Regions from separate parts of the Mesorhizobium sp. UC74_2 genome, predicted to be linked through region 2. Evidence: riboswitches for the same ligand, from Rfam matches in the RefSeq annotation. Region 2 holds a riboswitch; the other holds the start of a gene.
The links. Region 2 has a riboswitch for thiamine pyrophosphate ahead of thiB (thiamine ABC transporter substrate binding subunit). Riboswitches for the same ligand answer to the same signal wherever they lie in the genome.
Positions count from the first base shown of each region.

Region 1: linked by a shared signal. The riboswitch ahead of thiC (phosphomethylpyrimidine synthase ThiC) and the one ahead of thiB (thiamine ABC transporter substrate binding subunit) in region 2 are both predicted to bind thiamine pyrophosphate.

Region 1 is NZ_CP170562.1:4,121,998-4,137,006, reverse strand. It holds gene ACFJIU_RS20070 (alpha-glucosidase/alpha-galactosidase) at 1-959, shown strand, start outside; gene ACFJIU_RS20065 (ABC transporter ATP-binding protein) at 1,014-2,102, shown strand; TPP riboswitch at 2,286-2,397, shown strand; gene thiC (phosphomethylpyrimidine synthase ThiC) at 2,511-4,367, shown strand; gene thiO (glycine oxidase ThiO) at 4,364-5,347, shown strand; gene thiS (sulfur carrier protein ThiS) at 5,331-5,528, shown strand; gene ACFJIU_RS20045 (thiazole synthase) at 5,533-6,306, shown strand; gene ACFJIU_RS20040 (thiamine phosphate synthase) at 6,303-6,908, shown strand; gene ACFJIU_RS20035 (hydroxymethylpyrimidine/phosphomethylpyrimidine kinase) at 6,899-7,735, shown strand; gene ACFJIU_RS20030 (metallophosphoesterase) at 7,894-8,589, opposite strand; gene ACFJIU_RS20025 (hypothetical protein) at 8,782-9,000, opposite strand; gene ACFJIU_RS20020 (L-lactate dehydrogenase) at 9,141-10,277, opposite strand; gene ACFJIU_RS20015 (FCD domain-containing protein) at 10,274-11,125, opposite strand; gene ACFJIU_RS20010 (DUF3422 family protein) at 11,328-12,650, shown strand; gene ACFJIU_RS20005 (FAD-linked oxidase C-terminal domain-containing protein) at 12,807-14,303, shown strand; gene ACFJIU_RS20000 (hypothetical protein) at 14,439-14,714, shown strand; gene ACFJIU_RS19995 (ASCH domain-containing protein) at 14,725-15,009, shown strand, end outside.
Region 2 is NZ_CP170562.1:5,872,509-5,887,517, reverse strand. It holds gene ACFJIU_RS28745 (adenylosuccinate synthase) at 1-151, shown strand, start outside; gene ACFJIU_RS28740 (hypothetical protein) at 225-1,853, shown strand; gene ACFJIU_RS28735 (DUF930 domain-containing protein) at 2,042-3,136, opposite strand; gene ACFJIU_RS28730 (DUF2865 domain-containing protein) at 3,277-4,233, opposite strand; gene ACFJIU_RS28725 (carboxymuconolactone decarboxylase family protein) at 4,430-4,849, opposite strand; gene ACFJIU_RS28720 (MerR family transcriptional regulator) at 4,785-5,213, opposite strand; gene ACFJIU_RS28715 (hypothetical protein) at 5,435-5,746, opposite strand; gene ACFJIU_RS28710 (ABC-F family ATP-binding cassette domain-containing protein) at 5,866-7,680, opposite strand; gene ACFJIU_RS28705 (thiamine diphosphokinase) at 7,682-8,329, opposite strand; TPP riboswitch at 8,441-8,554, shown strand; gene thiB (thiamine ABC transporter substrate binding subunit) at 8,592-9,593, shown strand; gene thiP (thiamine/thiamine pyrophosphate ABC transporter permease) at 9,611-11,245, shown strand; gene thiQ (thiamine ABC transporter ATP-binding protein) at 11,242-11,985, shown strand; gene ACFJIU_RS28685 (M48 family metalloprotease) at 12,244-13,722, shown strand; gene ACFJIU_RS28680 (MarR family winged helix-turn-helix transcriptional regulator) at 13,759-14,226, opposite strand; gene ACFJIU_RS28675 (hypothetical protein) at 14,327-14,731, shown strand; gene ACFJIU_RS28670 (RNA polymerase factor sigma-32) at 14,753-15,009, opposite strand, start outside.

The sequences.
Region 1 (15,009 bases), 1.8 Mb from region 2:
CCATCTGCGAGGACATGCTGCAGGTCTGCCCCGACGCGATCCTGCTGCAATATGTGAATCCGATGGCGATCAACACATGGGCGATCGCCGAGAAATATCCTTCGATCCGGCAGGTGGGGCTGTGCCATTCCGTTCAGGGCACTGCCTATGAACTGGCGCGCGATCTCGATATCCCGGTTTCGGAAATCCGCTACCGCGCCGCGGGCATCAACCACATGGCGTTCTTCCTCACCTTCGAACATCGCCAGGCGGACGGCAGCCATCGCAACCTCTATCCCGACCTCGTGCAGGGCTATCGCGAAGGGCGCTTCCCGAAACCAAGCCACTGGAACCCGCGCTGTCCGAACAGGGTCCGCTATGAAATGCTGACGCGGCTCGGCTATTTCGTCACCGAAAGCTCCGAGCACTTCGCGGAATACACGCCCTATTTCATCAAGGACGGCCGTGCCGACCTCATCGAGAAATTCGGCATCCCGCTCGATGAATATCCGAAACGCTGTGTCGAGCAGATCGCCCGCTGGAAGGAGGAATCCAAGACATTGAAAGGCGCCGGCACGATCGACATCAAGGAGAGCCACGAATACGCCTCCTCGATCATGAATTCGGTCTGGACCGGCGAGCCGTCGATCATCTACGGCAATCAGCGCAACAACGGCTCGATCACTTCGCTGCCGGCCAATTGTGTCGCGGAAGTGCCTTGCCTCGTCGATGCAAACGGTATCCAGCCAACCGTCGTCGGCGATCTGCCGCCACAACTGACGGCGCTCATCCGCACCAACATCAACGTGCAGGAACTCACCGTCCGGGCGCTGACGACCGAAAACCGCGACCATATCTACCATGCGGCGATGATGGATCCGCACACCGCGGCCGAGCTCGATCTCGACCAGATATGGACCCTCGTCGACAGGCTGATCGCGGCGCATGGCGATTGGCTGCCCGCATGGGCACGCGGCTGAGCGGCGCCGCATCGCGGGCAATTCGCAAAACAACCGGAGCAGCAGTTCGACCCCATGACCTTTCTCAGGATCGATCACGTCACCAAGCAGTTCGGCTCCCTTCAGGTCGTCAAGGGAGTGTCGATCGAGGCCGGGAAGGGTGAGTTCGTCGTCTTCGTCGGCCCCTCGGGTTGCGGCAAGTCGACCCTGCTTCGCATGATCGCCGGCCTCGAGGAGACCAGCGAGGGCACGATCTCGATCGACGGCGAGGATCTGACCCATGCCGATCCGGCCGATCGCCATGTCGCGATGGTGTTCCAGTCCTACGCGCTGTTCCCGCACATGTCGGTCTTCGACAACATCGCCTTCGGCATGCAGATCAACAAGGTGCCGAAGGCCGAGATCAAGGCGCGTGTCGCGGAGGCCGCCCGCATCCTGCAGATCGAGCCGCTGCTCGACCGCAGGCCGAAGCAACTCTCCGGCGGCCAGCGCCAGCGTGTCGCCATCGGCCGCGCCATCGTGCGCAAGCCCAAGATATTCCTGTTCGACGAGCCTCTCTCCAATCTGGACGCCGAGCTGCGCACCCAGATGCGTGTCGAGATCGCCAAGATCCATCGCGAGATCGGGGCGACCATGATCTACGTCACGCACGATCAGGTCGAGGCCATGACGCTCGCGGACAGGATTGTCGTCCTGCGTGGCGGCCTGGTGGAACAGATCGGCACCCCCATCGACCTCTACGACAATCCGGCCAATCTCTTCGTTGCCGGCTTCATAGGCAGCCCGCGAATGACCCTGTTGTCCGGCAAGGTGGAAAGCATTTCGGCGGATGGGATGCAGGTCGCTTGCCCGGCTTTCTCGCGACCGCAATCCATTCCCGGGCCGTTTGCACGGCCGCTGGAAACGGGCAGCCAGGTCACGCTCGGCCTGCGTCCGGAAGCCATCAGGATCGATGCCGCGAATCCGGTGTTCAGCGCCAGGGTGGAAATCACCGAAAATCTGGGCGGGTCCACGCTCATCTATGCCGTGGCCCCGGACGGCACCGCGCTGATCGTGCCGGCGCAGGAGCGCACGGCGGTTCGTTCCGGCGACACGCTGCCGCTGTCCTTTTCCACAGCCCCGCACGTGTTCGATGCGCAGGGAAACAACCTTCGTTTGCCCTAGGGCACGATCTCGAAAAGTAGCAGACCTTTCGGATTGAGATCGCACGACAAAACAAGGAAATGGAGCGGAACGCCGGTTCAGCTGATCGCATTTCGCGCAAAGGCCGAGGGCGTCCAGCGCTGGCGTCCTCTTGCCTTCTGCTCAAACCCCTGTTGACAAAAAGCCTGCTTGAGGTCCACCCTTGAGGCTCACCAGGGGGGTCCCGACAAGGGGCTGAGATACTGCTGTAACGCGCAGTGACCCGTTGAACCTGATCCAGTTCATACTGGCGTAGGGACGGTGGGAACACTTCGCGGGCCGGCATTTTTCGGCTTCGGTTTCGGGCAAGAATGCCCGTATTTCATTCAGCGAAGCGCCACTTCCTCCTCATGCGCGAACTGGGTCTCCGTCACTCGAGGAGGCTCGCTCATGAATATCCATACCCCGACCGTCACCGTTGGCGAATTGCCGGCATCGCGCAAGGTCTACAAGCCGGGCGTCATCCATCCCGGCCTGCGCGTGCCGATGCGCGAAATTTCCGTGCATCCCACCGCCGGCGAGCCACCCGTCACGGTCTATGATTCCTCCGGCCCCTACACCGACATCAGCGTGCAGACCGATATCGAGCGCGGCCTGCCGCGCCTGCGCGAGGAATGGGTCGTGGCGCGCGGCGATGTCGAGCGCTACGAGGGCCGCCTGGTCAAGCCGGAGGACAATGGCTTCGTCTCCGGCGAGCGGCTGACGCCGGAATTCCCGGTGCGCAACCAGCCGTTCCGGGCCAGGGACGGACGCGCCGTCACCCAGCTCGCTTATGCGCGCGCCGGCATCATCACGCCGGAAATGGAATTCATCGCCATCCGCGAGAACCTCGGCCGCCAGGCGGTGCACACCAAACTGCAGCGCGACGGCGAGAGTTTCGGCGCGGCGGTTCCCGACTATGTCACGCCGGAATTCGTGCGCGACGAGGTGGCGCGTGGTCGCGCCATCATCCCGGCCAACATCAACCATCCGGAAGCCGAGCCGATGATCATCGGCCGCAATTTCCTGGTCAAGATCAACGCCAACATCGGCAACTCGGCCGTCACCTCGTCCATGGCCGAGGAAGTGGAAAAGATGGTCTGGGCGACCCGCTGGGGCGCCGACACGGTGATGGACCTTTCCACCGGCCGCAACATCCACAACATCCGCGACTGGATCCTGCGCAATTCACCGGTGCCGATCGGCACCGTGCCGCTCTACCAGGCACTGGAAAAGGTCGGCGGCGTTGCCGAGGACCTCAGCTGGGAGGTGTTTCGCGACACGCTGATCGAGCAGGCGGAGCAGGGGGTGGATTATTTCACCATCCATGCCGGCGTGCGGCTGCCCTACATTCCGCTCACCGTCGACCGCGTCACCGGCATCGTCAGCCGCGGCGGCTCGATCATGGCCAAGTGGTGCCTCTACCATCACAGGGAAAGCTTCCTCTACGAGCACTTCGAGGAGATCTGCGATATCTGTCGCGCCTATGACGTGTCGTTCTCGCTGGGCGACGGGCTGCGGCCAGGCTCGATCGCCGACGCCAACGATGCGGCGCAGTTCGCCGAGTTGGAGACGCTGGGCGAGTTGACGCAGATCGCCTGGGCCAGGGATTGCCAGGTGATGATCGAAGGTCCCGGCCATGTGCCGATGCACAAGATCAAGGAGAACATGGACAAGCAGCTCGCCGTCTGCGGTGAGGCGCCATTCTACACGCTCGGGCCGCTCACCACGGACATCGCGCCGGGCTACGACCACATTACCAGCGGCATCGGCGCCGCGATGATCGGCTGGTTCGGCACCGCCATGCTCTGCTACGTGACGCCGAAGGAGCATCTCGGCCTGCCCGACCGCAACGACGTGAAGGTCGGCGTCATCACCTACAAGATCGCCGCCCACGCCGCCGACCTCGCCAAGGGCCATCCCGCCGCCAAGGTTAGGGACGACGCTCTGTCACGCGCACGCTTCGAGTTCCGCTGGGAGGATCAGTTCAACCTCTCGCTCGATCCCGAAACCGCGCGTGCGTTCCACGACGAGACCTTGCCCAAGGAAGCGCACAAGGTGGCGCATTTCTGCTCCATGTGCGGGCCGAAATTCTGCTCCATGCGCATCTCCCACGACATCCGTGCCGAAGCGCAGAAGGAGGGCATGGCGGCGATGGCGGAAAAGTTCCGCGTCGGTGGCGATCTCTACCTGCCGCTCGATTCCGTCGACACCGTCGATGTGGCTGCTTCCTTCGAAGCATCGGAGGCGGGGGCCGACCAGCCATGAAAGCGCTGGTCAAGGGAGCCGGCGTCGCCGGGCTGACGCTGGCCCTCGAGCTGGCGTCGCGTGGCGCCGACGTCACCGTCATCGAAAAGCGGCATCGCCTTGCCGGCAGCGCGTCCTGGGCTGCCGGCGGCATGCTGGCGCCCTGGTGCGAGCGCGAGAGCGCGGAGGAGGCGGTCGTGACGCTCGGCCGCCTGGCGCTCGACTGGTGGGATGCCGTGCTGCCGGGGCATGTCGTGCGCGCCGGCACGCTGGTGGTGGCTCCGGCGCGGGACGCGGGCGAGCTCGACCGTTTCGCGCGACGCACGGCCGGGTTTTCGGCGATCGGCGAAGAGGCCGTTGCCGCACTCGAACCGGATCTTGCCGGCCGGTTCCGGCGCGGGCTGTTCTTCGGCGAGGAAGCGCATCTCGATCCTCGTCGTGCCCTGATTGCGCTCAAGGACAGGCTGGTCGGCATGGGCGTGCGCTTCGAATTCGGCTATGGCGCGGTGCGGGTTCCGGAAACCGTCGACATCGAGGCCGACTGCACCGGCATCGCAGCAAGCGTCCCGGGACTGCGCGGCGTGCGCGGCGAGATGCTCCTGCTGCATGCGCCCGATGTCTCGCTGGCGCGCCCCGTCCGGCTGCTGCACCCGCGCTTCCCCGTCTATGTCGTGCCGCGCGCCGATCACCTGTTCATGGTCGGCGCGACGATGATCGAAAGCGACGCCAATGAACCGGTCACCGCGCGTTCGATGATGGAACTGCTCGGCGCCGCCTACGCGCTGCACCCGGCTTTCGGCGAAGCCGAGATCGTCGAGGCCGGTGTCGGCGTGCGTCCAGCCTTCGCCGATAACCTGCCGCGCGTCAGCCGCGACGCAAACCGGGTCTCGATCAACGGCCTCTACCGCCACGGCTTTCTGCTGGCGCCGGCAATGGCACGGCAGGCGTCCGAACTGATCTTCAATTCGCAAAGGGAGCTTGCCGATGCGGCTCATCATTAACGGCGAAAGCCGCGAGGTCGACGCCGGCACGCTGGCGGGCCTGCTCGCCGAACTCGACTATGCAGGCGGCTGGCTGGCAACGGCGCTCAACGGCGAAGTGGTGCCGGCGAGGGAACGCGAGACCTGCCGGATCGCCGATGGCGATTGCATCGAAATCCTGTCGCCGATGAAAGGAGGGTGAAGCCATGCTCGAACTCTATGGACAGCAGTTCTCGTCGCGCCTGCTGCTTGGCACCGCACTTTATCCGTCGCCGGCGATCATGGCCGATGCGGTCAAGGCTGCGAAGACCGAGATCGTGACGGTGTCGCTGCGTCGCGAAAGCGCCGGCGGCAGGACCGGCGGGCAGTTCTGGTCGCTGATCCAGTCACTCGGCGTGCGCGTGCTGCCCAACACCGCCGGCTGTCACTCGGTGAAGGAGGCCGTCACCACGGCGCAGATGGCGCGCGAGGTCTTTGCAACCAACTGGATCAAACTGGAGGTCATCGGCAACCACGACACCTTGCAGCCGGATGTGTTCGGCCTGGTCGAGGCGGCACGCATCCTGAGCGATGATGGCTTCGAGGTGTTTCCCTACACTACCGACGACCTGGTCGTGGCCGAACGATTGCTGGAAGCCGGCTGCAGACTGCTGATGCCGTGGTGCGCGCCGATCGGTTCGGCGCGCGGGCCGCAGAATGTCGATGCACTGCGCTCGCTACGCGGGCATTTCCCAAATGTGCCGCTGATCGTCGATGCCGGCATCGGTCGCCCGTCGCACGCGGCCGAAGTCATGGAACTCGGCTACGACGCCGTGCTGCTCAACACCGCCGTCGCCAGGGCGGGCGATCCGGTGGCGATGGCCGGCGCCTTCGGCAAGGCGATCGAGGCAGGGCGGGAAGCGTGCCTTGCCGGTCCGCTCGAACCGCGCGACATGGCCGTTCCCTCCACCCCCGTCATCGGCTTGGCAGCCTTCTCATGAAACTCGACCCGTTCTACCTCATCGTCGATTCCGCCGCCTGGATCGAGCGGCTGGTGCCGCTTGGCGTGAAGCTGTTGCAACTGCGCGTCAAGGACATGCCCGCCGAGGCGCTACGCGCCGAAATCCGTGCCGCCAGGGCAATCTGCGAACGCCATGGCTGCCAGCTCGTCGTCAACGACTACTGGCGACTCGCCATCGACGAGGGCTGCGACTTCGTCCATCTCGGCCAGGAGGATCTGGCCGAAGCCGATGTCGGGGCGATCCGCCGGGCCGGGTTGAAACTGGGCTTGAGCACGCACGATCATCTTGAACTGGAAACCGCGCTGGCGGCCGGGCCCGACTATGTCGCGCTGGGCCCGGTCTATCCAACCATCCTGAAGGCCATGAAATGGGCACCGCAAGGCCTCGACCGCATTGCCGAATGGAAACGCCGGGCGGGTGAATTGCCCCTCGTCGCCATCGGCGGATTGACCGTCGAGCGCATCCCGGGTGTCTTCGCGCAAGGTGCCGACAGTGCCGCCGTCGTCACCGACATCACCCGCAATGCCGATCCGGAGGCGCGTACCCGCGAATGGCTGGCGGCCACGGCATCATGGCGGTGACGCCCGACCGGCATGTGCTGGTCGTCGCCGGTACGGACTCCAGCGGCGGCGCCGGCATTGCGCGCGACGTCGAGACGGTCGCGACGTTCGGCCTGCGCGCCTGCCTCACGGTCACCGCCGTGACCGTGCAGACCCACGGCGCCGTCGAGCGGGTCGAGCAGATGCCGCCGGACCTGATCGCCGCGCAAATGTGCGCCGCCTTTGCTTCCAACGCGATGGCAGCGGTCAAGATCGGCATGCTGGGCAGTGTGGATGCCGTAACCACCGTTGCTTCCGTATTGGCCAGCCGCCTGCCGCTGCCGGTGGTACTCGATCCTGTCCTGGCCTCGACATCAGGCCGCGCGCTGCTGCCAATGGATGCGGTCGAGGTGCTGAAACGCCGGCTGATGCCACTGTGCACGCTCGTCACGCCCAATCTGCCTGAACTGGCGCTGCTGAGCGGCAAACCGGTTGCGACAGACGAGGCGGGCATCATTGGACAAGCAGGGTCGCTGTTCGAAAGCGGCGTGGCAGCCTTGCTGGTCAAGGGCGGTCATGCCGAAGGCGATCGTTCAGTCGACCTGCTTCTGCGCGCTGGCCAGAAACCGTCACGCTTCGAGGCACCGCGCCTCGATGTCGGCATGCGCGGTACCGGCTGCATGCTGGCCAGCGCCATCGCTGCCGGGCTGGCCTTGGGTGATGATCTGGATGCGGCAATCGGCAGGGCCAAGGATCATGTTTTCGGGAAGTTAAGCGAGGCGATGCCGCGCGACTTCCCTTCTCCCCTTGAGGGAGAAGGTGGCTCGGCGCGCAGCGCCGAGACGGATGAGGGGTGCTGGAAGAAATGAGGCGATGCGGCCAGTTGGAGCGTTCGCACTCCGTCCAACACCCCTCATCCGACCTCGCCCAAACGGCGGCAAAGCCGCCGGGGCTCGGCCACCTTCTCCCACAAGGGGAGAAGGAACCGCCGCGCTACCCGATGATCCGGTGAGGGGGCAGGAAAAGGCTACGCGGCTTCAGTCACTATCCGCTTGTCCGCACCATCGACGACCAGTGCCGTCAGCCTGCCGCTCTGGTAGGCGGCGGTGTCGACATTGACGCGGTTGGGCATCAGCTCGGCTTCCGCCTGCGGCGTGTGGCCGTGCACGATGACCTTTTCGTAAAGCCCGGGATGATCGAGGAAGATGGAGCGGACCCAGATCAGGTCGTCATGCGCCTGCCGGTCGAGCGCGATGCCGGGACGCACGCCGGCGTGGCAGAAGAAGAAATCACCGAACGAAACCGAATAGGGCAGGTCGTGCAGGAACTGTTTCTGCTCGGGCGACACCGCGCTGACGAGATCCTTCCAGCCTTGTTCGAGCGAGGCCGGATCGGCGAAGTCGATCGCCACGCCGTAGGACAGTGCCGTCTCGCGGCCGCCATAGCGTGCGAACAGCCCATCGGCGTCCGGCATGGCCAGGAAGTCGCGGAAGCCGATATCGTGGTTGCCGGCCAGCGCGATGATGCGTGGATCGCGCTGCTGCGCGGCGATCAGGAAGTCGATGACGCCTTTCGAGTCCGGGCCGCGGTCGACATAGTCGCCGAGATGGATGATGCGCCAGTCGGCCGGCCGGTCGCGCTCTATTTCGGCGGCAATGGTCCGGTGCATGCCGGACAGCAGGTCGAGCCGGCCATGCACGTCGCCGATGGCGTAAAGGCGCATGCCGTCCGGCGCGCGGGCGTCGAGGAAATGGATACCGTCGGTCAAAGGAGAAGCTGCTTTCAGATGGGTTCGGGAGCGTTGAATTATGATCCCGAACCGAAGGTCAGCAAAGCGAAAGTCGCGGAACTTTTGGACAAGGATGCGGCAAAAGGGAGATAATGATTCTTCGGCGGAAGGCTTTGTGACGCTTCGTTAGATGACGCTCCGGTTGCCTTCGTTATCTACGAGCACGAGCGCGCTGCCGCGCACTTGGCCGCGGTATTTTTCGAAGAATGCATCGCGGCGTTCACGACCTTTTTTTGTCTTTGGTTTCAAGAAGGCCTGCGCCTTTTCAAACCGCGCTTCGTGATGTGACGAGCCTGAGTTGGCCATCCAAGCCAGCTTACGAAACACGAAGTCTATTCGCCCCATCAGCATGTCTCCATTGCCCATCGAGACCCTAGCAAGTCAGCGCCTGGGAGGCCACTGCTGATCAGAGATATTCGCACCGGGATGCGCCAAAACAGCAAGATAGCGTTTCGGCTCGGTAGTTTGAAGATAGCGGAAGTGCGCTAGCGGTAAAGCATGTCCTTGCCGACATCCTTGATGTCGCGCTTGCCGCACAGCGCCAGCGTCAGGTCGAGCTCCTTGCGGATGATCTCCAGCGCCAGCGTGACGCCTTTCTTTCCGGCCGCCCCAAGCCCGTAGAGGAACGGACGGCCGATATAGGTGCCCTTTGCGCCGAGGCACAGCGCCTTCAGCACATCTTGCCCGGAACGAATACCGCCATCCATGTGGACCTCGATGCGGTCGCCGACAGTGTCGACGATCTCTTCCAGTACCGCGATGGAGGAGGGGGCGCCGTCGAGCTGGCGGCCGCCATGGTTGGAGATGATGATGGCATCGGCGCCAGTCTTGGCCGCCAGCACCGCGTCTTCCTTGTCGAGGATGCCTTTCAGGATCAGCTTGCCGCCCCAGCGCTGGCGGATCCATTCGACGTCGTCCCACGACAGGGTCTGGTCGAACTGCTCGTTCGTCCAGGACGACAGCGAGGCAAGATCGCCGACGCCCTTCACATGGCCGACGATGTTGCGGAAGGTGCGGCGTTTGGTGCCGAGCATGCCGAGGCACCAGCCGGGCCGGATCGCCATGTCGATCAGGTTCGGCAGGGTCAATCGCGGCGGGGCCGACAGGCCGTTGCGCACATCCTTGTGGCGCTGCGCCAGGATCTGCAGGTCAAGCGTCAGCACCAGCGCCGAACATCTGGCCGCCTTGGCCCGATCGATCAGGTTGAGCACGAAATCCTTGTCGCGCATCACATAGAGCTGGAACCAGAACGGCTTCTTGGTCACCGAGGCGACGTCCTCGATCGAGCAGATGCTCATGGTCGACAGTGTGAACGGCACGCCGAACTCTTCTGCTGCCTGTGCCGCCAGCATTTCGCCATCGGCATGCTGCATGCCGGTCGAGCCGGTCGGTGCCAGCGCCACCGGCATCGAGACGGTCTCTCCGATCATGGTCGAGGCGAGCGACCGGTTGGCCATGTCGACCAGCACGCGCTGGCGCAGCTTGATCTTGCCGAAGTCTTCTTCGTTGGCGCGGTAGGTGCTCTCCGTCCACGCGCCGGAATCGGCATAGTCGAAGAACATCTTCGGCACGCGCCGGCGCGCCTGGTTCTTGAGATCGTCGATGGTCAGAAGCATGTTCATTCCGCTTTCCCGGTTTCGCGTGCCGCCGCGTCCGTTTCGTTGCGCCTGCGGCCGGGTTCCCCGTCGCGCTGTTTCGCGTCCCCGCCGCGCTGTTTCAGCCGAAGCCGCGACACGCGTTGCCAGTCGCCGCTGCGTTCGGCTTCCACCATGGAGCGTTCGACATAGGTGATATGGTCCATCGCCGCCTTTCGTGCCGCCGCCTGGTTGCCTGATGTGACGGCGGCATGGATGGCGCGGTGCTGCGCCAGCAGTTCGTCGCGCGCGCCGGGCAGGGTGAAGACCAGCAGCCGGTTCTGGAACACGCCTTCCGACAGCAGGCGGTAGCAGGAGCGCAAGGTGTGGAGCAGGATGATGTTGTGCGCGCACTCGCCGACGGCGTTGTGGAACTCGACGTCGATGTCGGCTTCGTGCTGGAAGTCTCCGGTGCGGTGCGCTTCGTCCATGCGCGCCATGATGCGGTCGAGCAGGGCAAGGTCGTCCGGTGTTGCGCGCCGGGCCGCATATTCGGCGGCGACGCCCTCGATCTCGCGGCGGTATTCCAGATAATCGGCGGCAGCCTTGCGGTGCGAGGAGATCAGCTCCATCACTGGCTTGGAGAACACCTGGCCGATCACGTCGGCGACATGGGTGCCGCCGCCATGCCGCGTCGTCAGCAGGCCACGCGTCTCCAGCGCTTTCAGCGCATCGCGCAGGATCGGCCGCGACACTTCGAACTGGCGCGCGAGGTCGCGTTCACCCGGCAGCCGGTCGGCCGGGCGCAACACGCCTTCCAGGATCAGGGCCTCGATCTGCGCCACCACCTCGTCGGCGGTGCGCGAATGATCGATGCGGGAAAAGATGTCGCCCAAGGGAGTGCCCGAGAAAAAGCTTCTGTAGCCCAGAATAGCGGCAATCACGCGAACTGGTCAATTAATCTATCCAATTTGGTGTTCAAACGCGAAGCGATGACGGTCGCTTTGACGGCCTGTCGCCCGGACTTTTCGTTGTCATAGCTCCGGATTGCTCCTAGAGCTTTGCAAAAGACAGGGCTCGGAACCTGGGGGAACTGCCGTGTCGGACGACCAGTCCAATCTCGAATTCCGGCCGCGTGCCATCGGCAGCGTGCTGGGTTTTCCCGCGCATGAGGGCCGCCCGAGCGCGCTCGGCGAGGTGCATGCCCGCCCGCACCCGCTGGTCGAGACGCCACGTGTCCTGATCCAGCTTTCCTTCATGACCGAGGGTGGCACCAGCGTCGACCACGCCGTGCTGTCCGAACTTTCGCGCCGCCTTGGCATCGCGGCTCCCGGCAGCCAGGCGCGCCTCCATGCCATGAAGTGGGGCAAGGGTTCGCTGCGCTGGGAGCGCCACACCGAGTTCTCGACCTATCTGTGGGAAGGGCCGCTCGACGAGAGCGGGCGCGCGCATGAGGACACGCCGTTCGGCAATGGCTTCTCGCCGCCCGGCACGGTGATTTCCGGCATTCGGCTGGAGATCCGCAACTGGACCCCCGCCAACGAAAAGCTGCTCGACAGTTTCGATCCCACCAGCCTGTGTTTCTCGCTGGTGGAACGGGGTGCCGCCGCCATCGTCGCGGACTTTCGCCAGGACGGTGACGGGCTGACCCGCGTCCTGGTGCTGAACCGTTCGCTGACCGCGGCCAGCACCGGCGCGCTGTCGCAGCGCCTGCTCGACATCGAGACCTACCGGACGCTGGCCATGCTCGGCCTGCCGCTGGCGCTGTCGCTGTCGGCACGCGTGCGCCGCATCGAGGACAAGCTTGCCGTCATCACCCGCGAGATGAAGGCAGCGGAAACCCGCGACAGCCAGACCTTGCTCGCCGACCTGACCGAACTTGCCGCCGAACTGGAAGCGGATGCCGCTTCCAGCCTCTATCGTTTCGGCGCCAGCCGCGCTTATGACGGCATCGTCACGGAGCGCCTGGAAGCGCTCGATGAAGAGGTGGTGCCGGGCTACGACACCTGGGCCGGTTTCCTGCAGCGCCGCGTCGCGCCGGCCATGCGCACCTGCCGTTCGGTCGAGGAGCGGCAGGCCAACCTGTCGCGCAAGCTGACGCGCGCCACCACGCTGCTGCGCACCTGGGTCGATGTCGAGGTGGAGAAGCAGAACCGCGACCTGCTCGCCTCGATGAACAACCGCGCCCGCCTGCAACTGCGCCTGCAGCAGACCGTCGAAGGTCTGTCGGTGGCGGCGGTTTCCTATTATGTCGTCGGGCTGATCGGCTATCTCGCCAAGGGCGCCTCCTTCTTCGGCCATGCCTTTGCGCCGGAAGTGGTCACGGCCGCATCCGTGCCGGTCGCCGTGCTGCTGGTTTGGTGGGGCGTGCGCCGGGTGCAGCGCCTGCACGGCGAGCCGGCAGGTCATGCCGGCGAATAGTCCGGAACCATCTGTCCATTTGCCAGCGTCAGATTGACGCGCGGGAAGGTGCGCGCATGACGGCGCGGGCTTGGGCCTAAAGCATCATTTGCAAGCACTGCGGCAAATTGGTAAAAAGCTTTTACCAGTCAGCCTATTTGCCAAGCGGGAGGCATCATGTCCGGTCTTGCCATGCCGAAGCCGGATGAGGCGACGCTTGGGCGGCGCGCCACCATCGTTGCCGATCTCAGGTCGATCGTGCCGGGTGAAGGCGTCGTCGAAACCGTCAACGAGATGCGCGCTTTCGAAAGCGATGGACTGACCGCCTATCGCCAGCTTCCGCTGGTCGTGGTGCTGCCCGAGACGGTGGCGCAGGTGTCGCGGGTGCTGAAATACTGCAATGACCGCAACATCCGCGTCGTGCCGCGCGGCGCCGGCACCTCGCTCTCGGGCGGGGCCTTGCCGCTGCAAGACGCGGTCCTGCTGGTGATGAGCCGCTTCAACCGTATCCTCGGCATCGATTATCCCAACCGCTCTGTGACGGCACAGCCGGGCGTCACCAATCTCGGCATCACGCATGCGGTGGAGCAGGAGGGTTTCTACTACGCGCCGGATCCGTCCTCACAGATTGCCTGCTCGATCGGCGGCAATGTCGCGGAGAATTCCGGCGGCGTGCATTGCCTGAAATACGGCCTCACCGCCAACAACGTGCTGGGCATCGAAATGGTGCTGATGAACGGCGAGGTGGTGCGGCTCGGCGGCAAGCATCTCGACGCCGAGGGGTATGACCTGCTCGGCCTGATGACCGGTTCCGAGGGATTGCTCGGCGTCGTCACTGAAGTGACGGTGCGCATCCTGAAGAAGCCGGAGACGGCGCGCGCGCTGCTGATCGGCTTCCCGACCAGCGAGCAGGGCGGCCAGTGCGTGGCCGACATCATCGGTGCCGGCATCATCCCAGGCGGCATGGAGATGATGGACCGGCCTGCGATCCACGCGGCGGAGGATTTCGTCCAGGCCGGCTATCCGCTGGAGTGCGAAGCGCTGCTGATCGTCGAACTTGACGGACCGGCGGTCGAGGTCGATCACCTGATCGGCGCCGTCGAGGCGATCGCCATCAGCAATGGCTCGACCACCTGCCGGATCTCCAATTCGGAGGAAGAGCGCCTGCGCTTCTGGGCCGGCCGCAAGGCCGCATTCCCGGCGGTCGGTCGCATCTCGCCGGACTACTACTGCATGGACGGCACCATCCCGCGCAAGGAATTGCCGCGCGTGCTGGCCGGCATGCGCGAGCTTTCTGAAACCTACGGCTTGCGTGTCGCCAACGTCTTCCATGCCGGCGACGGCAACCTGCATCCACTCATCCTCTACGATGCCAATGTGCCAGGGGAACTGGCCAGGGCCGAGAAGTTCGGCGCCGATATCCTGCGGCTCTGCGTCGAGGTCGGCGGCGTGCTGACCGGCGAACATGGCGTCGGTGTCGAGAAGCGCGACCTGATGCCGGAGATGTTCAGCGAGGCCGATCTCGACCAGCAGATGCGGGTGAAATGCGCCTTCGACCCCAACCATCTGCTCAACCCCGGCAAGGTGTTTCCGCAACTGCGCCGCTGCGCCGAACTCGGCCGCATGCATGTGCATCGCGGTCAGGTCGCCTTTCCCGACATTCCGAGGTTTTGAGCGATGGGGCGATTGGCTGGGCCACAGTCCAAGGGGCAGATATTGCGCGCTTGGATACGAGAGACCAAGGAACAACGTGAGGTGTTGGATCGCCTGGCAACCGCTCCACCAAGGCCCTTGGCGAACCCTCCTTCCATGCGCCGCCGCATGGCGTTGCTTTGTTATGTCGCTCGCGAGCTTCCCGATGGTTTGGGGATCGCCCGCCAACATCGCCCGCCTTACACACCCGACATGCGCTGGCTGGTCGAGCATGGCTATCTGCGACTGGAGCGCATACGCGCCGGGCGCGGTCGTCTCTGGAGCTTTCTCGTCCTGTCGAATTCGGGCCAGCGCAGGGTGTCGGCCTACGATCTTCCCCAAGCAGACTGGAACTGGATTGCCGCGGCTTTCCATCACGGCATGCTCAAGTGAGACGGATCTCGTGCAACTGAAGCAAGCAACATTGGTCGGCATCGCGCGGGGCGACGTCACGCTCGCCTTCCGCCGCTGGTTGCGCCCGACGGTGAAAGCCGGCACCGGCCTGCGCACGGCGGCAGGCGTGGTGCGTATCGCTGCGGTCGAACCGGTCGACGAACAGGATCTGACCGATGCCGAGGCGAAGGCGGCGGGCTTTGCCGATCGCGCCGCACTGCTGGCTGATCTGCGCTCGGATGGCGATCGCACGCTCTATCGGATCGTTCTCGACGGCATCGAGCCGGACCAGCGT
Region 2 (15,009 bases):
TGCAGGGGCGAGAAGTTGGGCCGAATTGCCGGCACAGGCAGTGAAATACGTGCGCTACATCGAGGAATTGATCGGTGCGCCGGTAGCACTCCTCTCCACCAGCCCTGAGCGGGACGACACCATACTTGTGACCGATCCGTTTGAAGATTAATTGTCAAAGACCTGACAGGCCCACTGATTTGCGGGGGCCTGTCCTGGAAACGAACGACAGGTTCGATTGAAGCATGGCAGATTTCGTTGCGGTTCTGAAAAAGACGCTCGATGGGCTCGGCGAGACGACGCCGGACGTACGCGCCAAGGTCTACGACAAGGCGCGCGCCACCATCGAGAGCAAGCTCGCAGCGATCAACCCGCCGCCGCCTGCCGCGGTTGCCGATCGTCAGCGCAAGGCGCTCGAGGATGCGATTGACGCGGTCGAAAAAGACTACACAAAAACGGCACAACCGCTCGACCCCCTTGCGGAACTCGAGAACATCTTCTCCTCGATCGATCGCAACCGGACCCAGCAGAGCCACGCGCGACCTGCGACGAAAACCGAGACGCCGGTTCCTGCACCGCAAACGCCGGCGCCCGCTCGCACGGACGAACGCTCTGCGCCGCCTTCCTGGCAGCGCCCGCTGCCAGAAGCACGTCAACCTGACCTGAAAACCCAGCCCGCGCTGAAGCCGGAGCCCGCTCCCGCGCCAAAATTGGAATCCACTCCCGCGCCAAAGTCGGAGCCTAACCTGTTCGGCTCACAACCGGCGCTTGAGCCGGTCTGGCCCAAACCAAAGGCTGAAACCAAACCCATCTTCGACCTTGGCAAACCGACAGAGCCAACGCCCGAGCGCCCGCTGGCGCAGGCCTTCGAAGCCAACACGCGGCGTGAAGCCGAACGGGTGACCCACGATTCGGTCTTCAGGGATCAGTCTATCGACGATGTCGCCGACGAAACCTTCGACGACATCGAGGAGCCGGAACAGAAACGTGGGTTCAGCCGCGTCATCGCCGCAGTCGTGGCGCTCGCGGTCCTGGGCGGCGGTGGATACGGCGTCTGGCTGAACAGGGACGCCTTCAAGGACATGTTCGGCCTCGGCAAGACGGAGACCGCCGACAACACGCCTGCGCAGCCGGCGACACCGGCTAAGCCCGCCGAACCGGCGCCCACTCAACCGAACACGGCCACCAGCCCGACCCCCGCTCCAGCGGCGGAGAATGGCGAGTCGCAGAAACTCACCCAGCGCCTGCTGCCCGACGGCAAGGAGACGGACCCGGGTCGCGCCGGAGGCAGCACCAGCGTTGGCGAAGGCACGTCCATCGTGGCTCTGACGACGCCGCCACCCGCAACACCGCCGGCCCAGACACAACCGGCGCAGGGACAACCGCCGGCATCCGGCACCGAAGCCCCGGCAACTCCTGCAACGACGCCTCCCGCGCCGGAAGCAGGAAACCAGCCGGCTGCAATCCCGGTCGGCCAGAAGGCGATCTATTACGAGGAACGCACCAGCTCGGCTGAAGGATCGGCCCAGCCAGGCAACATCGTCTGGTCCGTTGTCCAGGAATCGCCGGGCGGCGACGCGCCTCCAGAGCCGGCGATCCGTGCCGAAGTGACGGTGCCGGCCAAGGACGTGCAATTGCGCATGACCATCCGCCGCAACGCCGACCAGACCCTGCCGGCCAGCCACATCATCGAGATGATCTTCCTGACCCCGCAGGGCTTCGAAGGCGGCGGCATCGACAATGTGCTGCGCATCGCCATGAAGACGTCCGAGCAGGAAGCAGGCAGCCCGCTGATCGGCGTGCCCGCCAAGATCGCCGACGGCTATTTCCTGGTCGCGCTGAACGACACCAAGGCCGACAGGATGCCAACCTGACCCTGCTGCGCAACCAGGAATGGATCGACATCCCAGTCGTCTACAAATCGGGACGGCGCGCGCTGATCACCATGGAAAAGGGCTTGCCCGGCGACAAGGTCTTCGACGAGGCACTCAAGGCCTGGCAGGCGAAAACGTCCGGGTGATCGCTGCAGCCATAGCGGTCTCGACCAGATCCCCTGGCACCTTTACAAATCTTGTTTGCGGGCAGACCGATCGAGGGCTGCCCATTCAGCCTGCGGGATAAGAGCTCCGGTACGGGAAACAAAGGACAACACCCGCGTCGCATTGGCGTCGACCTCGCATCTGAAGCTCACCCTGTACCATGCCGTTCGCGTGCGAAAGGTGGCGTCCGGAACGTCCAGGACATTGCCCGACTTGAGCAGACGGTATGGAAGCAATCCGGGAAAGTAACCTTCGTCGAGAAGTTGCTGCTGCAATGCGCTTGCGCAAAGCTTGCCCGCCCGTTGATCACGCGGCACCCCGTCCATCGAGGCCCCGGCGAAGGGATCGCCGGTCGCGCCTAGCGAATAGAGCCGCCTGACACCCGGAAGGCTGGAATATCCTTGCGACGCGGCGACGGCCACATCCGCGGAACTTGACTTTTTGGGGCCGGCGCTTGCCGGCTTCGGCCCTCTTGCCGGCCTGGGCTGTGGCGCCGCTGCAGCCACGGGAAGCTCTATTTCGCCGGATCCATCGGTCACGGCCTCCTGTTCATCGGCACCCGCCGCCTTGGCCTCTGGCTGGTCAGGCTTCGCTGAACTCCCATCCTTCGCTGCATCCTGAACGGCTTCGCGATTGCTTGCCGTGTCTTCCTGTTTCTGGCGCTCCGGCTCGGCTGCGGCTTTGTTCTCGCTGTCTTTCACGGCACCGGGCTGCTTCGGATCCTCTGTCTTCGTCGGCGACGCCGAGCTTTCCTGCGCGCTGTTGCCGTCCAAGGATCGCCTTGGACCGGAATCCTTGGCTCCGTACTGGAAAACAGGCTTCAGCTCTTCGATGGACGACGGCGGCGGGGATGGCTTTTCGACTTTCTGCTCGACCGGTTTTTCGACCTTCGGTTCCGGCGGTTTTTCAACCTTGGTCTCTGGCGGCGGAACCGGTTCCGGCTTCACTTGTTCGGGCGGCGGCACCATGACGACACTGACCGCTCCATCGTCCGGATGCTGTTGCGGAAGCCTCGACGAACCGTAGACCAGAAGCGCGATGATAAGCGCATGCAGGATCAGCGATGGGGTCAAGCCCCACAGCACACCACCATCATGCTCCCGCGCGTCACTGTTCATCCTGACCGATGTGGGACGAAATAACGGCGACATCAAGCATTGGCGTCAGCCGCCGCCGTTCAATTCGTTTATGACACAGCACGAGATTGCCGTGCGGCGGCTGCATTGCTCCGATTGCCCGAAAAGACTGGCAGGTGTCTTCAAGGATCCGGCAGAAAGGCCGGTCCGACGATGCGCACGGCTCGATTGATTGCAGGCTCTTCCATCAAGGCCAGGGGCGCGGGTAAATTGCCGTTCATCGCGCCGGCAGCCGATGGCTCCGACACATTCTGTTCCGGCCTCCCCGCTGGCAGCGGAATGACTGCGTTTTCCATATTGCCCGGCGTTACCGTGCGGGCGCGCATTTCGCTGACCCGGCTGTAGTAACGTCGCAGGTCGCAGCTCTTGAACGCCGCGGCGTCGCGGTAACGAAACGCCGTCGCCAGATCCTTGTAGGGTTTGCGTTCGGCGACCGAGATCATCTCATCGGTTTCCAGGCTGGGATCGGTCAGGGCGAATACCTCCATGCCTGGATCATCGCAGATGAAGCGGCACTGGTCGGTGGTCTCCTTCAGGTCTGTATCCCTGGCGAACTGCGATTTCGGTGCCGGGAAGAAATAGCCGTCCGAGGGCCGTACGCAATAGAGCATCGAAGCACCGCCGATCGACATCGGACCCGAAGCGGTATCGCGCGCCGGCCGTTCGCGTCGCTCCGGCACACAGCCAAGCGCGATGTAACGAGCCTGCAGAACGGATGCGTCGCGTCCTCCGCTTGCGGCCGCCATCTGCCTCAGCACATCGGCGCGCATGCGCGCAAGGTCACCACAGGGGTCGAAGAACCCGCCGGAGCCCTTGCCCGAACACTGCCGCCGCCGCTCGAGTGCCTGGATGGCGACAAGCTGTCGCCGCAGCTGGGCCTGTTGCGGATTGAGGCCTCCACTGCCGCTGCTGCGGATCTGGCGCGCCAGCGATGAGCACTCGTCGGCCAATGCCGGGAATGCCGTCAGCGTGCCGAAAGCGAAGATGCAGATCAGCGATGCCGAAATGAAGCGGCAGCAAAGGAGGAAAAAAGGTTCCTCGCGCTTGAAACAGCCCAAACCAGCTTCAAGAATACGCATGCCTGCAACACCTTGATACGCACTGGATTTCTCAGCTTTGTATCAGGCTATAACAATGTCACAGCCTTGTGAAAGTACTTCATAATATATACAGCAAATGTGGTTACGCGCCGGACGGGATCCAGATACCATCCATTAAGCATGATCGATGACGTGGGATCGAGTGCCGGGACGCTCTGGAGCGGAGAAGCTTCAATCATGCCGCTTCGCCCTCCTGGACGGGAAATCGGGCGGCAAAGACTTCCTTGGCCGCAAACAGCCCGTTGAGCGCCGCGGGAAAGCCGGCATAAACCGCCATCTGGATCATGATTTCGGTGATTTCGTCCTTGCTCAGCCCGACATTCAGCCCCGCCTCGATATGGACTTTCAGTTGCGGGGTCGCGGTTCGGATCGCCGTCAGCGCGGCGATGGTCGCGATCTCGCGGGCGCGCAGGTCGAGGCCAGGGCGGCTGTAAATGTCGCCGAACGAGAACTCGAACACGTAGTTTGCGAAATCGGGAGCGACGTCGGCCAGAGCGGCAATAACCTTGTGGCCGGCTTCGCCGTCGATTTCAGCGAGCGCCCGCTTGCCGCGGTCCAGCCGGCTTTCGCTGACGTTCGGGGATTGATGCGTCATAGTCCTTCATCCTCTGTTTCATGCCGGCATATCCGGCAATCTTGGTGTCGAGGACGAGAAGGCAGGCTTGCAGCTTGGCCACATGCGCACGGACACGCTCACGGTGCTGCTCGAGCAATGCGCCGCGCTCCGCTTCCGTGTCGCCGCCGCGCTCCCGCAAGGCCGCGTAACGCAGCATTTCCCGTATAGGCATCCCGGTCGTCTTGAGACGATCGAGAAATTCCATCCAGGTCAGGATCGATGCGTCGTAGTCACGTTGGCCCGATTGGTCCCTGTCGGCATGGGGAAGCAGCCCGATCCGCTCATAATAACGGATGGTGTGGGCAGACAGTCCCGAACGCTTTGCCAGCTCGCCAATCTTCATCAACGCCTTCTTTCGTCACGACGCAGAGAAAGCTACCGGTTAGAGTGCACTCTAAGTCAAGAGGAGTTTGAAGCTTCGTCGTGTCGCCGGGATACCAGGTTTCGCGATGCGACGGCGTCGTTGATTTCCAAGCGAAAAATCTGTTGCAGATGCCAGGTACCGAAGTCGACCCGCATGTCGACATCCGCGACACCGGAGTGCTGCTTTTGTGGGTTCGCGGCCTAGATGCCCGAGCCGTAGAGTTCCTCTTCGCTGCCTTCCCAGGGCCTCGGCATATCGGCCAGCGCACTCGTGTTCGCGTTGGCGCTCGGCAACGGCATCCAGCATTTCAATTCGGGATCGGCATATTCGATCATATGTCCGGGATAGGAATCATTGGCCCGCCATCCTTCCATGCCGAACTGGTCGGCCCTCGCCCAATAGGCGACGTCGACTTCCGCAGGTCCCTGCTCGGATGATCTCACCGTAACCAGAACCCGGCTGCCGTCTTTCGGCGCGCTCGACATGTGACGCCACCCGGTCGGTTCTGCCATGGAAACTCCTCCTCCGTCAGCCAACGAATACTCGCCAACGGTAGCACGATCCGCCCCGCCAAGATCAATGCCGGATTTTGCCGATTGTCGGAATAAGGATGCATCAGCCGAACAGCGCTTCAGCCTTCCAGTTCTTCGCGCAGCATTTCCAGTTCCAGCCACTCTTCCTCGAGTGCGGCGAGTGTGGCCCGTTCCTTGTCGAGCGCCGCGATCGTCTTCTGGAAGCCAACCGCGTCGCGCTCGTAGAAGGCCGGATCGGCGATGTTGTTTTCCAGCCTGGCGATCGATGCCGTCACCGCTTCGATCTTCTTCGGCAGATTTTCCAGGGCGAATTTCTGCTTGAAGGAGAGCTTTTTGGCCGTCTCCTTGGGCACCTCCGCGCGTGGCTTCTCTGCTCTCGGCTCTGCAGACTGGCCGTTGCGTGCCTTGCGGTCCTCGAGCTTGGTGCCGCCACGCTGCGCCAGCATGTCGGAATAGCCGCCGGCATACTCCACCCAACGGCCACCGCCGTCGGGCGCGATCACGCTGGTGACCGTACGGTCGAGGAAATCGCGATCGTGGCTGACCAGGATGACCGTGCCGGCAAAACCCGCCACCAGTTCCTGCAGCAGTTCCAGCGTTTCCATGTCGAGATCGTTGGTCGGTTCGTCCAGCACGAGCAGATTCGCCGGTCGCGCCAGGACGCGGGCCAGCAGCAGCCGTGCCCGTTCGCCGCCGGAAAGTTCACGCACCGGCGTACGCGCCTGTTCCGGCTTGAACAGGAAGTCCTTCATGTAGGACACGACATGGCGCTGCTCGCCATTGATGACGAGGTTTTCACCACGCCCGTCCGTCAGGTAATGCGACAGCGTCTCATCCGGATCGGCGGCCTCGCGCTTCTGGTCAAGAGTAGCGATCTCGAGGTTGACTCCCAGCCGCACCGTGCCGGCGTCGGGCTTCGTCTCCCCGGTCAGCATCTTCAGCAAGGTCGTCTTGCCGGCACCGTTGGCACCGACCAGTCCGACACGATCGCCACGCTGGATACGGGTCGAAAAATCCTTCACCACGGTGAGATCGCCGAAGCTCTTCTCGATGTTCTTGGCCTCGATCACCAGCTTGCCCGATTCGGCTGCGTCGCTGGCCACCAGCGTCGCGGTGCCTTCTGCGCCGCGATGGCTGCGGAAACGCTGGCGCATCGACTGCAATTCGCCGAGCCTGCGCATGTTGCGTTTGCGCCGTGCAGTCACACCGTAGCGCAGCCAATGCTCCTCGCGCACGATTTGCCGGCCGAGCTTGTGCTGGTCGCGCTCCTCCTCTTCCAGAACCTGATCGCGCCATTCCTCGAAATGGCCGAAGCCCTTTTCCAGCCGGCGTGTCTGGCCGCGGTCGAGCCAGACCGTGGCACGCGAGATGCGCTGCAGGAAACGACGGTCGTGGGAAATGACGATCAAGGCTGAGGAGGTGCGCGCCAGCTCCTCTTCCAGCCATTCGATGACGGCGAGGTCGAGATGGTTGGTCGGCTCGTCGAGCAGCAGGATGTCGGGTTCCGGCGCCATGACGCGGGCCAATGCGGCCCGCCGCGCTTCGCCGCCGGAAAGATCGGCAGGGCGTTCCTCTCCGGTGAGCCCCAGATGCTCCATCAGGTAGGTCGCGCGATAGGGATCGTCGGCCGGCCCCAGCCCGGCTTCGACATAAGCACGCACGCTGGCAAAACCGTCCATGTCTGGAACCTGCGGCAGGTAACGCACGGTTGCCGTCGGCTGACGGAACACCTCGCCATCCTGCGGCTCGATCATGCCGGCGGCGATCTTGAGCAATGTCGACTTGCCGGAACCGTTGCGGCCGACCAGCGCGATCTTGTCTCCGGGAGAGGCCACGAGTTCGGCGCCATCCAGCAAAGGTGTGCCGCCGAAGGTCAGTTTGATGCCAGTCAGGTTGAGAAGGGGCGGCGCCATGTCAGCTTTCGGGAAGTGGGTAAGGATGAGCAAGCAGGAGCGCACGGCCAGTGCCGAGCGCTATTTCGAGCTTGCCTTGCACGGCATTGGAGATGGTGAGGGACGAACCGAAAGGCATTTCCACCGCATTCAGTGGCCATTTGGCGCCCTTGATCGTGAGCCCGGTGAGTTTCGAGAAGCCAAGCACGGAAAACAACGTTCCTTCGGCATAATCGAAAGCCGCCGTTCGGCCAGGCAGAACCGGAATACCTTCCTGCGCACCGCTGGTCAGGAGCACGTCTGTCCCCTGTTCGGCCAGGCTGAGTGCCAAAGCCAGATGCAGGAAGGCATGATCGGCCCTGGCGCCGCCGAAGGCACCCACGAGATTCAGCTTCGCCGCACCGAGATCAAGCGCAATCGAGACGGCGAGCTCGCCATCGGTGGAATCCTTCTCGGCCGGGAACCGCTCCTTCGGCACCTTCGCCAGATGCGGCGGCAAATGAGCTGGTGCGGAATCGAAATCCCCCACCCACAGCTCAGGCGTAAGCCCCAGCATATCCGCATGCCGGATGCCGGAGTCGGCGGCGATCACGCGCGTGCCGGCGACCTGGGCTTCGAGCCGCGGCGTCTGGATGACCTCGCCGCCAAGCAGAAGGGTGAATGTGCTCATGGGCGTCGCCCTTACCAGCCCCTATGCGGAAACGGAAGGGCGTGCGGAGCCTGCCCGTTTCATCCGGCAAACTAACGCTTGCGCGCCACCGTCGCCCGCTCTATGTCTCAGGCCGCTCTAACGGGGTGCCAGATCGCGGCTTCGCGAACCGGCTGAGAGGCGAAAAGCCAACCCGCTGAACCTGATCCGGTTTGTACCGGCGGAGGGATTAGACGCTTAGCCAAAGCGCCAGTTCCCTTGTCACGAAGTGAAGGAGGCGCCTATGCGCAAAACTCTGTCTGTCCTGGTTTCCGCTCTCGCTTTCGCTGCCGCCACGCTGCCGGCGACCGCGAAAGACAAGCTGACCATCTATACCTATGAGAGCTTCACCGCTGAATGGGGTCCGGGCCCCCAGGTCAAGAAGGCGTTCGAGGCGGACTGCGACTGCGAGGTCGATTTCGTCTCGGTTGCGGATGGCGTCGCCCTGCTCAATCGCGTCAAGCTGGAGGGCAGTGCCACGAAGGCCGATATCGTGCTTGGGCTCGACACCAACCTGACCGCGGATGCCAAGGCAACTGGCCTGTTCGCTCCGCATGGCGCAACCGCGGCATCCGACGTGCCGGGCGGCTGGAACGACGACACCTTCGTTCCTTATGACTACGGTTATTTTGCCGTCGTCTATGACACAGAGACGCTGAAGACACCGCCGGCCAGCCTCAAGGATCTGGTCGAAGGCGACGCGACCCAGAAGATCGCCATCCAGGACCCACGCACCTCAACGCCCGGCCTTGGACTGCTGCTGTGGGTGCGCGCGGTGTATGGCGACAAGGCACCAGAGGCCTGGGCGAAGCTGAAGAACCGCGTGCTCACGGTCACGCCGGGCTGGAGCGAGGCCTACGGCCTGTTCACCAAGGGCGAAGCGCCGATGGTGCTGTCCTATACCACCTCGCCCGCCTACCATATGATCGCTGAAAAGACTGATCGCTACCAGGCAGCTTCCTTCTCCGAGGGCCATTACCTTCAGGTCGAGGTCGCTGGCATCACCACCACCGGCGCCAGAAACCCGCTGTCCGGGAAATTCATGGCCTTCATGACCAGCCCGAAATTCCAGGATGTGATCCCCGAAACCAACTGGATGTTCCCGGCCAGCAAGATGGACAAGCCACTCGATCCGGCCTTCGACAAACTGGTGAAGCCGGTCAAGACCCTGGCTTTCACTCCCGAGGAGATTGCGAAAAACCGCAAGGCCTGGGTGGATGAGTGGCTCAACGTGATGAGCAAATAGGAACGACGGCGAAACCATTGTCTCAGGCTGCACACCCCGCTGCATTGCGCGACAGACGTGTCGGCGCGGGGATCGCTGCATTGACCTTTGTCGCCGTCCTGATCGGCGGTGCTTTGCTTGGCCTTGCCATCGAAAGCGCCGGCGATTTTTCTGGCGCGGCTGCCGCTTTCGATTCCTATCTTCTTCGCGTCGTCCGCTTCACCTTGTGGCAGGCCGTGCTGTCGACCTGCCTGTCGGTCTTACCGGCATTGTTCGTGGCACGAGCGCTGGCGCGTCATCCCGGTTTTTTTGGCCGCAACTTCATTCTGCACCTGTTCGCGGTGCCTCTGGCGCTGCCCGCCATCGTTGCAGCACTCGGGGTTCTCACTCTTTATGGCCGCGCCGGCTATTTCGCGCCTTTCCTGACAAAGATCGCAGGCGAGGATTGGCCGGGCATTTACGGTCTCTCCGGCATCCTTGTCGCCCACGTCTTCTTCAATCTGCCACTCTGCGTGCGGCTTTTCCTGGAAGCGTTGCAGACCATTCCGGCGGACCAATGGCGGCTTGCCAGCCAACTCGGCATGGGCGTGCGCCCTGCCTTCCGCTTCATCGAATGGCCGGCGCTGAGGCAGGCGCTTCCCGGTGTCGCCGGTCTCGTTTTCATGCTGTGCATCACCTCGTTCACCATCGTGCTGATCCTTGGCGGCGGGCCGCGCGCAACCACGCTGGAAGTCGCCATCTATCAGGCGTTGCGCTTCGATTTCGATCCAGCGCGTGCGGTTGCGCTGACGCTGCTGCAGGTCCTGCTCACTTTCGCCGTCGTGGCCCTGCTTTCGCGCCTCGGCGCCAACACGGCCGCCGAGGCCGGTCTTTCCGTGGCGCCGCGCCGCTACCTTTCGATCGGTGATGGCGAGACAGCCCTGAACGCCTTGCTCATCACGCTCGCCTTGTTGTTCGTCGCAGGCCCGATGATGGCAACCATAGCCGCCGGGGTGCAATCCGATCTTGTCCGCCTCGTCGGCGAACAAGCCGTGCATCGGGCCACCACGACAAGCGCGGCACTTGCATTCCTCTCGGCCCTGCTTGCCACAGCCCTTTCCTTGTCTTTGGCAATGGCGCGGCATGGCCTGGCTGCCCGCCGCGGCAGAACCGGTGGTCGGTCGCTGCTGGAATATGCCACCGATACCGGAGCCGGCTTCGTGCTGGTCGTGCCACCGATCGTCATCGGCGCCGGCTGGTTTTTGCTGCTGCGCCATGTCGGCGGCGCTTTCGCGATCGCCCCGGCCATGGTCGTTGCGGTGAACGCCATCATGGCGATGCCCTTCGCCCTGCGTGCCATTCGTCCGGCCTATGACGCGGCCAGCGAACGGCATGAGCGGCTTTGCGCACAACTTGGCATCACCGGCTGGGCCCGCTTGAGATTGATCGACTGGCCGGTTCTGCGACGCCCGCTTGCCACCGCTTTCGCCTTTGCCATGGCTTTGTCGCTCGGCGACCTCGGTGTGATCGCGCTGTTCGGTTCGGATTCCCTGCAGACGCTGCCTTATCTTCTGCTTGCGCGCATGGGCAGCTATCGTACCGCCGATGCCGCGGGGCTGGCTCTGCTGCTGGGTCTGGTTTGCTTTGCGCTGATCCTGCTTGCCGATCGGCTCGGAAAGGGACGTTCCTCATGACCGCCGATATGCCGGCTCGACAGGCGGTGTCGCTGCATCTCGACAGGACAACCTTCAGCTATGGCGAGGTCGACCTCACTTTCGACGTCGAATTTCCTGCCGGCGAAATCACCGCCGTCATGGGGCCGAGCGGCTCGGGTAAATCGACATTGCTCAGCCTTGTGGCGGGGTTCGAAACACCTCGCTCCGGGCGTGTCCTGATCGGTGACAAGGATTTCACCAGCGTTGCACCGTCCGAGCGGCCGGTTTCGATGGTCTTTCAGGAGAACAACCTGTTCGCTCATCTCGATGTGTTCCGCAATGTTGGCCTCGGTATCTCGCCTTCGCTCGCCCTCACCGCCGCCGACCGCGCCACCATCGCCGGCGCGCTCGCACGCACCGGTCTGGCGGGCAAGGACAAACGCCTGCCACGCGAGCTTTCCGGCGGCGAACGTCAACGCGTTGCACTGGCGCGGGCCCTGGTCCGCGACCGACCGGTGCTTCTGCTGGATGAACCCTTTGCTTCGCTCGGACCTGCCCTGCGCGAGGATATGCTGGATCTCGTGGCGGCGGTTCAGACCGAACGAAAAATGACCACGCTCTTCGTCACCCATCAGCCACAGGACGCACGCCGCATCGCTGCTCATGTCGTTTTCCTGGAGAACGGCGCGGTTGCCGCAAGTGGCGGAGCAGGCGATTTCTTTTCCGCGAATGGTCCGGCAGCCTTCCAACGATACGCCGGCGCAACCGACGAAGGTTAGCCGAGTGCCGGAAAAGAGTGGCCACCGCCACATTTTGACTGGTCCTGCACCAGGGAAATCTGGAACGGATTATGCGACTCAGGCATTTGTCTTGCCCGGAAGCCGACATAATTTGCGGTCAAACCGGTTTGGGGGCATCATCGTCGTTGCTTGCCAATCTGCTTCGTGTGTGGCTAGGTCCACCGCAGATTGTCTGGCACAATCGTAGATTGCTCCATTGAGACGAAGAAGGAAGCCGACCTGTCGACCGGCCTGGACATGAGCTGCAAGAAAACCCCGGTGCGCATGCTCGCACTGGCCGGGGTGGCTTTTGCGCTTGCTTCCTGCCAGTCGGTGATGCCGAATTCGGTTGAGGAATCCGGCTTCCAGCCTTCGAACAGGCCGGTTACCGTCGACAACGCGCAGGCCAACAGCCGCCTTGCCGATCTTGCCAAGGCGCAGCACCCTCGCATCCTCGCCACCTATGGCGGCGAGTACTCCGATCCGAAACTGGAGCGCATGGTCGCCAAGATCGTCGGCCGGCTGACCGTGGTGTCGGCCAACCCGACGCAGACCTACCGCATCACCATCCTCAATTCGCCCAACGTCAACGCCTTCGCGCTGCCGGGCGGATATCTCTACATCACCCGCGGCTTGCTGGCGCTCGCCAACGACTCGTCCGAGATCGCCGCGGTGATTGCACATGAGATGGGCCACGTCACCGCCAACCACGGACTGCAGCGCCAGCAGCTGGAAGCCGAGGAAGGCCTCGCCACCAAGGTCGTCTCCGATGTGCTCGGCGACAATCCCAACGCCAAGGCAGCCCTCATCCGCGGCAAGCTGAGGCTCGCCCAGTTCTCGCGCAATCAGGAACTCGAAGCGGACGCCATCGGCATCAAGTCGGTCGGTGAAGCCGGCTATGACCCCTACGCGGCCGGCCGCTTCCTGCAGTCGATGGCCTCCTATGCCGGCTTCCGCTCGGTCAGCGGTGCGACCGACGCCAGCCTCGACTTCCTCGCCACACATCCGAATACGCCCCAACGTATCGATCTGGCGCAACGCCACGCGCGGATGTTCGGCCAGCCGGGCTTCGGAACCCGTGACCGTGATTCCTATCTTGCCGGCATTGACGGTCTTCTCTACGGCGACACGCCCGAGGAAGGCTATGTGCGCGGCAATACCTTCCTGCATCCCAAGCTCGGCGTGTCGTTCGCCGTGCCGGATGGTTTCGTCATCGACAACTCGGCAGCGGCCGTCACCGCCACCGGTCCCGGCGACATGGCGGTACGTTTCGACGGCGTGACGATCGACAAGGACGTCACGCTGCCTGATTATATCCGCAGCGGCTGGGTTGCCGGCCTGGAAGACGCCACTGTCCGCCAGGAGACGATCAATGGCAATGAAGCCGCGGTTGCCAAGGCACGTGCCGATGGCTGGCAGTTCGATATCGTCGTCATCCGCGCCAACGGCCAGGTCTACCGGCTGCTGACGGCCGCTCCTGCAGCGGGAACGTCACTCGAGCCTGTCGCGCGTTCGGTGAGCAGCACATTCCGTGTCCTGAGCCCAGCCGAGAAGGCCGCCCTGAAGCCGCTGCGTATCCGCGTCGTCACCGTGCGGCCGGGCGAGACGATCGGCACCCTGTCGGCGCAGATGGTCGGCGTCGACCGCAAGCTCGATCTGTTCCGCGTGCTCAACGCGATGGGACCGGGGGCGACGGTTTCGACCGGCGACAAGGTCAAGATCGTTACCGACAGATAGCATTACGGCGTCGGTTTCGAGCGCGAACATCGGTGCCTACAGCTCGGCTTCAGCCTCGTCTCTCATTTCCACGCCTTCTCCATCGACATTCGCACGCAGGCGCGCGAACACGGACCGAGCGTGATCGAGTTCGTCCTGGCTGATGCCAGTTCGCAATTGCCGGTCGAAGGCGATTGCCGTTTCGCGCAGCCGCAGGAACATCGCCTCGCCGCTCGGCGTCAGTTCGACCAGATGCTTGCGCCGATTGGCTGGGTCGCGACGGCGGGTCAGCAGGCCATCCGCCTCCATGGCATTGAGATGATGTGTCAGCGTCGCCCCCTGGATACCAACCGATTGCGCGAGCTGGCGCTGGTGTCCGAATTGCCGTGACTTCACCGAAATCAGCACGGACCAGACCGGCAGCGATCCGCCATTGGCAATCATCGCATCATCCAGCGCGCGCCGGACGACCTTGGCGGTTTGAGCGAGGTCGAGACCGATCGGTTTGGCGGAAGGTTTAGGCATGCCCGGACACTAGCATACAAAAGGCCGACGTCTAACAGATTGACATCTAACAGTTAGATATCTATCAATTGGGTAGTCGCGAATTTGTGGAGGTCTTTGCATGCAGTACATTTTCATGATCGCACTGGCGCTGCATGTCATGTCGGGCGTGTTCTGGGCCGGCTCGACTTTCGTGCTGGCACGCACGGGTGACGGCCGGCTGGCCACAACGCTGTTCGCACCGCAGATGGGGGCAGCCACGATGGCCGTCCTGTCGGGCGCCGTTCTCTGGTATCTCTTTCACGGCAGCGGCTATTTCGGCACGCAGGAACAGGTTCTGGCGGTGGGGGCAGCAGCGGCAATTGTTGCCGCCGGCGTTCAGGGCGCGCTGGTTGGGCGGGCACGACGCATTGGCGCAGAGGGTAACGCCGCCAGCATTTTTGATCAGGCGATACGCGGCGAGCGCCTGGCGGCGGTATTGCTCGCCGTTACCGTCATAACCATGGCGATCGCGCGTGTGCTCTGACGTCGACGGATCGACGAACGTTCAGGCCGCGAGGAATTCCGGATTCTGCTTCACCAGCGCCAGTTTCAGCTTCTCCAGCGCCCGTACCTCGATCTGCCGGACGCGTTCCTTGGAGATGCCCAGCGTCTCGCCGAGCTCTTCCAGGGTAGCGCTCTCGTCGCCCAGCCGGCGCTGCTCGATGATCCGCAGTTCGCGCTCGTTCAAAGCCGCCAGAGCCTGCTTCAGCCAGCCGGAGCGGCGCTCGACGTCGATGGTGTCGCCGACGATCTCGTCGGGCA